2 linked regions of the Simiduia agarivorans SA1 = DSM 21679 genome follow. The protein of the gene in region 2 interacts with the protein of the main gene of each other region in a pairwise test. Links are inferred from orthologs where the notes say so. Each region holds a gene or a part of one and is shown on either strand. Other genes may lie near its edges.

Region 1 (4,551 bases), 3.1 Mb from region 2 along the record:
CCTGTGGCGAAGACTGGATCGAGCTGGACATGAAGGGCAAACGGCCCAAGGCGGTTAATCTCAAAACCGCGCCATACCCGGCGTTTCCCACCGATATGCAAGCCCAGTTCACCGCCATGAATGCGGTGGCCGAGGGGGTGGGTACCGTCATTGAGACTATTTTTGAAAACCGCCTGATCCAGGTGCATGAACTGAACCGCATGGGAGCCAATATCGCCCTGGATGGCAACCGCGCCATGATTACCGGGGTGCCGAAGTTGAAGGCGGCGCCGGTGATGGCGAGTGATCTGCGGGCGTCCGCCAGTCTGGTGATTGCCGGGTTGGTCGCCGAGGGCGATACACTGGTAGACCGGATTTACCACATCGACCGCGGTTATGAATGTATTGAAGAAAAGCTCCTGATGCTGGGCGCCAACATTCGCCGGGTGACCGCCAAATGAATAAGCTGACCATTGCCCTTACCAAAGGTCGCATTCTGGAAGAGACGCTGCCGCTGTTGGCGGCGGCCGGTATCGAGCCGGAAGAAGACATCAGCAAGTCGCGTAAATTGATTTTTGGCACCAATCACGAGCACATCAATCTGGTGGTGCTGCGCGGTTCGGATGTGCCCACCTATGTGCAGTTTGGCGCCGCCGATATGGGCGTATCCGGCAAGGATACGCTGATGGAAAACGGCGCCGAGGGCTTGTATGAGCCGCTCGACCTGAAAATAGCCAAATGCCGGTTGATGACCGCGGCGATCAAAGGCGCTGTGGCGCCGAGTGGTCGTCTGAAAGTGGCCACAAAATACGTGAATGTGGCCAAACGCTACTACGCAACACTCGGTCGTCAGGCAGACATCATCAAGTTGTACGGTGGCATGGAGCTGGCGCCGCTGATGCAGTTGGCCGATGAAATTGTGGATATTGTCGATACCGGCAATACCCTCAAGGCCAATGGTCTTGAAGCCCGTGACCACATCGCCGATATCAGCTCGCGACTGATCGTGAACAAAGCCTCGATGAAAATGAAGCATGCGCTGATACAACGCATCATTGACGATATAGCCAAAGCGGTGGCCTGATGATCCGGCGACTGAATAGCAATGATCCGGGTTTCGAGCGCGCGCTGGCTGATTTACTGGCGTTCGAAACCATCAGCGACCGGCTGGTGGCTGAACGGGTGGATACCATCCTGCAATCAGTGAAGGCCGACGGCGATGCCGCCCTGCTGAAATACTCCGCCGAGTTTGATCGGTTGGAAGTGGAGCGGGTTGCCGACCTCGAAGTGTCAAAAGCCGAACTGGCTGCCGCCCACGACCGTATTGAGCCGGCCGCACGCGAGGCGCTCACTCTGGCCGCCGCGCGCGTGCGTCGCTACCACGAACACCAGTTGGCGCAATCCTGGTCCTATACCGAAGCCGATGGCACCTTGCTCGGTCAGCAGGTGACCGCGATGGAGCGGGTGGGCGTATATGTGCCCGGCGGCAAGGCGTCTTATCCCTCATCGGTGTTGATGAATACCATTCCGGCCAAGGTGGCTGGCGTGGATGACGTTGTCATGGTGGTGCCTGCGCCTGGCGGTGAGTTGAACCCGTTGGTATTGGCGGCAGCGCACATTGCCGGTGTGGATCGCGTATTCAAACTGGGCGGCGCGCAAGCGGTGGCAGCGCTGGCCTTCGGGACTGAAACCCTGCCCAAAGTGGATAAAATTGTCGGCCCCGGCAACATTTATGTGGCCACTGCCAAACGCGCGGTGTTTGGCACCGTCGCTATCGATATGATTGCTGGCCCGTCGGAAATCCTCGTGGTTTGCGATGGCAAAACCGATCCCGATTGGCTGGCGATGGACTTGTTCAGTCAGGCGGAGCACGATGAATTGGCGCAGGCCATATTTATCGGTTGGGATGCGGCGTTTATCGATCAGGTGCAGGCTGCCATGGCGCGGTTATTGCCAACGCTTGAGCGTGCGGCCATTGCCGGTACTGCTTTGGCTGATCGCGGTGCGCTGATTCAGGTGCGCGATCAGGCGGAAGCCATTGACCTTATCAACCGCATCGCGCCGGAGCACCTGGAGCTGTCCGTTGAGGACCCGCAAGCCTGGTTGCCGTCCATCCGGCATGCGGGGGCTATTTTTATGGGGCGCCACACGGCCGAAGCGCTGGGCGACTATTGTGCTGGCCCCAATCACGTGCTGCCCACCTCGGGCACCGCGCGCTTTTCTTCGCCATTGGGGGTGTATGACTTCCAGAAGCGCAGCTCGCTGATTATGTGCTCGCCTGCCGGCGCCAGTAGCCTGGGTAAGTGCGCCAGTGTGCTGGCGCGTGGCGAGTCCCTGGAGGCCCACGCCCGATCTGCCGAATACCGGATACGTGAAGACTGACCGGCTCAGCCCGCCGTGGGCTGAGCTGCCATAACCAGTTGAATCTGGGTAATCTGTAATCCCCGTTTGATCGTGAGTGTGACCGGATCGCCCGGCCGGCTTTGTTCCAGGAACTGGGCGCCTCGACGACCATCACCGAGCGGTTCATCGTTCAAGTGGGTGATGATATCGCCCGGTTTCAGGCCGGCATAAAGTGCCGGACTGTCGGCATAGATGCCGGTGACAATCACCCCGATGGATGGCTCCACGCCGAGTGAACGCGCCAGTTGCGGTGTCAGCCGGCGCGCTTCCACGCCGATCCAGCCGCGTACCACTTCCCCGTGCTCAGCCAGTTCATTCATCACCCGTTGGGCCATGTCGATCGGTACGGCAAAACTGATGCCTACCGAATAGCCGGTCTTGTCCAGAATGGCGGTGTTGATGCCGATCAGGTTGCCGCGCGCATCAATCAGCGCGCCGCCGGAGTTGCCGGGGTTGATAGGGGCATCCGTTTGCAGGTAATTCTCGAACACGTTGATCCCCAGGCCAAAGCGCCCCACGGCGCTGATGATCCCCTGGGTGACCGTCTGGCCCACCCCGAAAGGGTTGCCGATGGCCATGACCACGTCGCCCACCTGAGCGCTGGCCGGGTCGCCGATGGGAATGGCGTGCAGGTTGTCGAGGTTGATTTTCAGTAGTGCCAGGTCGGTATCCGGGTCGGTGCCGATTACGGTGGCCTGGGCCTCGCGGCCATCGGTCAGCAGGGCCACAATCTGATCGGCGCCATTAATGACGTGGTGATTGGTGAGAATGTATCCCTTGGGATTCATGATGACGCCAGAACCCAAAGAGGATTGCAGGCGTTCTTGCTGGGGCTGATTGGCATTGTTGAAAAAATGCCGGAACAGCGGATCATCCCGCAGCGGATGACGTTGCGCCTGGATTTTGCGCTGGGTAAAAATGTTCACTACCGCCGGTGCCGCCCGCTTGACTGCACCGGCATAGCTGACCGGTTGTGTGCTTTGTACGCTGGGCTGCGCCGATGCGTGCAAGTTCGCCAGAAGTGGGCGAAAGCCGGGCGAAGTGAAAATGACAATGAGTGCGGTGAGTAGCCCGATGGCCACCGGCCAGGCGAGAAAGTCGAGCAGTTTTTTCACAAGTCCACCTCGGCGATACAAGGCGGTCAGTATAAAGCAAGTGAAGAGTGAAAGGACGCCCGGTTAGGGCATCCTTTTAGTGCGCAGAGTGGCTCAGGCCTGACGTTGCAGAACCAGTGTCTGATCTTCTTCCTGCTCGTCCTCGCTCAGACCGTAGGCTTCGCTCAAGGTGCCATGCTTGCCCGGCTTCTTCGGAGCCCAGTCAGTGGGCGCCTGCACGTGCGGTTGCTCATCATCTGACTTTTTCTCCAGCAGCTTACCGTCGCCCGCTTGAGTAATCTGCCGGCTGATTTCTGCGTTGCTGAGCTTCAGTGCCGAGCTGGCCAGGTGTTCGTGTACGTCGCGGTAGGAGCGCGTGAGGTTGTTGATCAGCTCGGAGGTTTCCACAAAGTGCTGGGTGACCTCCTGTTGGTATTCACGCAGTCGTTCCTCGGTATCCATGAGTTGGGTTTCGAGTTCGCGGTTCAGTTTTTCCTGCGGTCGCAGGGCGAACATCAGAAAAGCGCCGAGAATGCCGCCGCACAGAAGGCTGGTGGCAACTGCAAAGATAATGGTGGTCAACGAAAACACAGTGCTCTCCTTTGGGATGCCAAAAAAATCAGGCTACGCGCTTCGCTCCATGCCATAATGCGCCCGCTTGGCGGATGGGCGCACCTGAAAGCGCGACTGCTGTCCTATATTATATGCCTTTATGCCGAAGAATGGATCACTGTTTTATTACGAACAGTGGTGTTCACAGACCAGTTATCGCACGAAAGCATCCATGACACCCGAAATCACCGTATTTACCTCCAACGAACAGTCCTTCGATATCGCTGGGCCGGCCGGTCGCTTGTCGGTCAGGACGCAGGCCGGATCGCCCGAAGGCGTGCTGGCGAGGCGTCGGCTGTTGGTCGTTGTCGCGCACCCGCATCCGCAGCATGGCGGCACCATGGATAACAAAGTGGTAGTGACCTTGGCGCGCGCCTATCGCGATCTCGGAATTGCCACCGTGCGGTTCAATTTCCGTGGCGTTGGTGACAGCGAGGGCGTGTTTGATTTTGCCCGCGGCGAA
Region 2 (5,259 bases):
TTGCCGTCCCGTGCCTGGTAATGCAGCGTTACGCTCTGCGCTTTGATCGTGATACCCCGCTCACGCTCAATATCCATGGAATCGAGCACCTGCGCCGCCATCTCCCGGTCAGTCAGACCACCGCACAGCTGTATAAAACGGTCGGCAATAGTGGATTTGCCATGGTCAATGTGGGCGATAATAGAAAAATTGCGGATATGGCTTAGGTCAGACACGATAAAAAGACACAAATTAGGTTGAAAAACGAACGGCATCCGTTGGCTGGAGCCATAAACAACAAGAGCCCCTGAAGGGCTCTTGAGGCGCGGCAATTCTACCGCATTTCAATGACTTGGGCTATTTTTCCCTACTTTTTGATCATAAACGACCGATAGGCTGGACGGCCATCGCGATAGAATCGGATGGGCAGTAACGTGTCTTCGGGCAATTCCGCCTGCAACTGCTGGTAGGTATCCACATCCGTCACAGGCTCGAAACCAAGCTGAGCAATCACGTCTCCAGGCCTGATTCCAGCTGCGGCAGCCGGGCTATCCGGGGCCACCTGGGTCACCAGTACGCCACCATCCAGGCGCCAGGCCTGTTTTTGCCGGTCATCCAGTGCTTCCACCACCAGACCTAACCGATCCCCCTGGCTAGCGTCCGGCCCACTGGCCACGTGTGGCTCGTCGCCCACCGGCAGCTTGCCAACGGTCACCGAGACCGTCTTGCGCTTACCGGCCCGCATCACCTCGGCTTTAACTTTGGAACCAGGTGGCAGCAAGCCGACCACATGGGGAAGATCGCCACTACGCTCAATGGCTTTACCATCAAACTTCAAAATCACATCGCCCACCTTCAAACCGGAGTTATCCGCCGGGCTGCCGGGCTCGATCTGCTGGATCAGTGCGCCCGCAGGCTTGCTCAGCCCAAAGGATTGAGCCAGGTTACGATCCACCTCCTGAATCGCCACGCCCAGCCACCCCCGGTCGACGCGGCCTTTTTCCTTGAGCTGGCGTATCACATCCCGCGCCACATTGGCTGGAATCGCAAACGACAAGCCGATAGATCCACCACTGCGGGTATAGATCTGGCTGTTGATGCCAACCACCAACCCATCCAGATTAAACAACGGTCCACCTGAGTTGCCGGGGTTGATTGCGACATCCGTCTGAATAAACGGAACGTAGTTTTCATTGCGCTCGGTGGGGATAGAGCGTCCGATTGCACTGACAATACCGGCACTGGCCGTAAAATCCAGACCAAAGGGCGACCCGATAGCCAATACCCATTCACCCACTTTCAATTTGTCTGAATCTGCGAACTTAAGGGCCGGCAGACCTTTGGCGTCGACCTTTAACAGCGCTAAATCAGAACGGCTATCTGTGCCGACCACGCTGGCTTCAAATTCGCGATGATCGGTTAAGCGGACGGCGATCTCATCCGCCCCATCAATGACATGATGATTCGTGAGAATGTAACCGTCTGTGGAAACAATGAAACCCGACCCCATAGAGCGCTGCTCGCGCTGACGCTGCTCGGGCATTTCGAACAAATGCCTGAATATCTCGGGAATATTTTGCGGCGGCATCTGGCGCTGGCTGTTGCGCTTGGCATGCTCCAGGGTATTGATTTTCACTACCGCGGGCGACGTTTCTTCAATTAACTGAGTGAAATCGGGCAGCGAACGCGCCTGCGACGGCACCGCAAACGCGCACAAGACCAATATGCTCAGCAATAAACCCTTAAAATGCATAGGTGCTACTCCTTAACTTGCTGAATTCAACTAGCGGGATAAATGATTGGAATGATCGGCAAAACCCGATTCAAGTGCGGGGGCGTAATCGGCATTATCTTTCAGCCGCGCAGTCAAACAGCGAACGGCTACACAGCCAGCGATCAACCCGATTCCGGCGCCGATCGCGGCAAAAACGTCCTGTCCAAAAAGAGTCTCGGCGACAAACAACCCCGCCAACAGGCCTGATAAGGGCACGAGATAAACCAAAAGCGCAGCCTTGGCCAACGCATCGGCCGGAACGGATAGCGAGACGGTTTGCCCGACTTCGGGCGGCTCCCCGTGAACAGAAACAGGGATCACGTCTGATGTTTCAAACCAGGACTGTAAACTCGATTGCCCGCAACCGTGTCTGGCCTGACAACTGGCACAACTGCTGCGCTGTATGGTTTTCACCCAAGCGGTGGATTGATCGCAGCGAACCACTACCCCCGATTCAGCAATGCGCTCCATCAGTAAACCCTGGTCATCCCCAACGCCACTCGCTCGAGCGTTGTAATCGGTGCTTCGCCCACCGCCGTTACGCGAAATGACTGGCTACCCGACTGCAGGCGCCCGAGGTAGGCAACCGTTGCGCCGCGCTGGGCTTTTCCTTCGAGTGCTGCGGGCGATTCGATCGACTCGATAAATACCGAAAAAGCAGCCATTCCATCGGTAAACATCAGCATTTCACGCTGCTCTGTGGTTTTGGCCCCCACATAACGAAATCCCTTGGGCAACCAGCCCGCCTGCCAGCTGACCTTCATCAGGGTATCCGGGCAATCTTCAATCGGCCCGGCAGTCTCACCTGAGCCCAGGTTATTAATCTGCACGAATTGAAATCGCTCCAGAACCCGGTTACCGGGACCAACCAGCAGAATTTTTAATGCGAGATAATCGCTCTGATCGATGGTAATTACATAGCCATAGCGATACTGGTCTTTTGGCATTACCTGAACTACGTAACCAGCGCGGCCTGCGACCCGTTCCTGACCAATCAATGAAACATGGTAATAGTCTTCGAGTGCGACATTGGCCTCCAGCCCCTGCAGGAGCCGATCGGAGGGCGTCGAACAAAACGCCTGTTGACGACTCACGCCGCGCAATTGGCCATTAAGGTGCAACAGACGCTCCTGTCTGCCTTGATCAGTGACCTGTTGTTCTATGGCAATGCTGGTGAGATGTGCGCCAAACTCGTAGGTGAGTACGCCCGAATAACTATGGCTGGAGGACGCTTTGGAGAATTGTCGTAACAGGTCTCTGGCATCGGGTGGATTTGCGTCAGACCGGGCGGACGTCGCTACCACCAAGAGAGCAATTAGACCCGCCAGTGTTAAATATCGCATGAGAGCCTTAGGGCGTTACCGATAGCGTTCCACGCATAGAGTTGATCCACAGGTACGGAGCGACTACTTCTGCTCAGGGGCCACAGCGGGCTCCGGACGCAACTCAACTTCAGGCGCCACCCTCGCATAGGGCAACAATCCCTGAGCACTGTTTTCGGCAGCATTACTGGCATGTTCAAGCATCAACTGATTGAGATGCTCCTCCACAACCTGATTCTGAATCTGCTGTTCTGCTGCCGTAGGTACGTAAATGAGCCGCTGGTTTTGCTCAAGTTCGGCCGCTAACGGACTCGCCTCGGACACATTCACAGTACGGGCCGTCAGATCCGGCGAGGCGAAGCCCTCTGGCACTGCCCCTGCGGGCAAGCTGGCCGCAGGCGCTTCTGCCACCAGGGCATGCTCCTGATCGGCAAATTGCTGTGCACCAATAACCACCGCGCCGGCAACACTGGCAGCAACGGCAAACTTGCCTGCCAGCCCCCAGAAGCCCTGTTTTTTGGCGGGTGTCATGCGGTGTGCCGGTTCGGCTTCCAGCGCCGCCATAATGCCGGCTGAATAATCCACTGGCACCCGTGGTGACAGCTCGCCGCGCATGGCAGAAGCCGCCAAATGGTAATTGGACCAGGATTCAGACAGGGAATCCCCGTCCTTCATAGCTTTAAGCAACCGCCGCAGCTCCAGCTCGCTGGCCTGATCATCCATGAGCGCCGAGAGACTTTCCTGCAACTTCTGGTTTGCCTGTTCTGCCATCTGAAACTACCACACCTGTTAAATTCGATTGTTATTGGTTCGGTTTTGACTCTGCAACAGAGGCTAAAAACCGGGCATGTGCCTGAGACTACCGTCACACACAAAAGTTCAAAGATTTGTAAATTTATTTGCCACCCGGGTCCATATAGGCCCGGATCCGGGCATCCAGCGCTTCCCGGGCCCTGAATATTCTGGACCTTACGGTACCCACGGGACACCCCATGATTTCCGCAATCTCCTCGTAGCTCTTGCCGTCGATTTCCCGGAGAGCAACAGCGGTGCGGAGATCTTCTGGCAATGCTTGTACCGTCTTGTCTACCAACGCCTCCAATTCAGTTTTGAAATGGAGCCCCTCCGGGGTGTCGGCATCCTCCATATACTCGGTCGCCAGGTACTCGGCCTCCTCTGCGTCAACACCCTGCGAAGGCGGGCGTCGGGACCGGGAAACCAGGTAATTTTTGGCTGTGTTGGCTGCGATGCGATAGATCCAGGTATAAAACGCACTTTCTCCGCGAAAATTGGGCAGTGCTCGGTATGCCTTGATAAAGGTTTCCTGAACCACATCCTCGATATCTGCTTGATCTCGCAGATATTTTGCTACGTTCGCGGCAACCCGATGCTGGTATTTCAGCACAAGCAAATTAAAGGCATTTTTATCCCCTTTTTGTACACGCTCCACCAACAACTGATCGTTGTCCGGCGCCTGGGGTTCTGCCATACATTCTCCTAAAGACCTGCCTGATCATCCCGGCTCGGATTGAGCCCGGTGTTTAAGTTTGGTGGCCAAGTCACTGTAAAACCGGCGATTTTGTACAGTTTCAGACAGAATGGCAAGGCCGATATGGACTGGTTAGCCCTCATAATTCCGCTATAATCGCGCACTCTTCAGCGGTTGGATTAAGGATTCATGACCAGACTGCACCAGTTTGACGTTCTAGTGATTGGCAGCGGTGCCGCCGGCCTGTCACTGGCTTTGCACCTGTCTGAACATGCCAGCGTGGCAGTATTAAGCAAGGGTGAGCTGCACGAAGGCTCTACCTGGTTTGCCCAAGGTGGTATCGCGGCAGTCCTTGATAATCAGGACACGATCGACGCCCACGTCAACGACACATTGGCCGCCGGAGCCGGACTTTGCCACCCGGACGCCGTTCGATTCACCGTAGAAAGGTCCAAAGCCGCAATCGAATGGCTTATCGCACAAGGGGTTGATTTCACCCGCGAAGCCGACGACCAGCAATACCATCTGACCCAGGAAGGCGGCCACTCCCACCGGCGCATCATTCACTCTGCCGACGCCACCGGCAAGGCCGTGCTCAGCAGCCTGATCGAGCGGGTCAAAGAGTCCGAAGGCATTACGCTGTTCGAAAACCATGTTGCGCTGGACCTGATCACCCAGCCAGATCCCGACAGCCG

What was found.
Region 1: the proteins of M5M_RS03335 (region 2) and M5M_RS17300 interact in binary tests that used the Escherichia coli proteins (3 or more experiments, as listed by UniProt). The link is inferred for Simiduia agarivorans SA1 = DSM 21679 from one-to-one orthologs.

What each region holds. Positions count from the first base shown.
Region 1 is NC_018868.3:3,877,657-3,882,207, forward strand. Bases 1,433-4,249 are described here. They hold M5M_RS17300 (trypsin-like peptidase domain-containing protein), read right to left. Parts: upstream 3,498-4,249; coding sequence 2,367-3,497; downstream 1,433-2,366. Other genes in these bases: hisD (histidinol dehydrogenase), read left to right, coding at 1,433-2,361; M5M_RS17305 (Z-ring associated ZapG family protein), read right to left, coding at 3,591-4,067. Also shown: murA (UDP-N-acetylglucosamine 1-carboxyvinyltransferase), read left to right, coding at 1-440; hisG (ATP phosphoribosyltransferase), read left to right, coding at 437-1,063; more of hisD, read left to right, coding at 1,063-1,432; M5M_RS17310 (alpha/beta hydrolase), read left to right, coding at 4,261-4,551. UniProt on the Escherichia coli protein: A site-1 protease (S1P) that cleaves the peptide bond between 'Val-148' and 'Ser-149' in RseA. Part of a regulated intramembrane proteolysis (RIP) cascade.
Region 2 is NC_018868.3:739,078-744,336, forward strand. Bases 2,004-4,771 are described here. They hold M5M_RS03335 (sigma-E factor negative regulatory protein), read right to left. Parts: upstream 3,847-4,771; coding sequence 3,160-3,846; downstream 2,004-3,159. Other genes in these bases: M5M_RS19295 (SoxR reducing system RseC family protein), read right to left, coding at 2,004-2,224; M5M_RS03330 (MucB/RseB C-terminal domain-containing protein), read right to left, coding at 2,224-3,096; rpoE (RNA polymerase sigma factor RpoE), read right to left, coding at 3,971-4,564; nadB (L-aspartate oxidase), read left to right, coding at 4,754-4,771. Also shown: lepA (translation elongation factor 4), read right to left, coding at 1-215; M5M_RS03320 (DegQ family serine endoprotease), read right to left, coding at 347-1,732; more of M5M_RS19295, read right to left, coding at 1,763-2,003; more of nadB, read left to right, coding at 4,772-5,259. UniProt on the Escherichia coli protein: An anti-sigma factor for extracytoplasmic function (ECF) sigma factor sigma-E (RpoE). ECF sigma factors are held in an inactive form by an anti-sigma factor until released by regulated intramembrane proteolysis (RIP).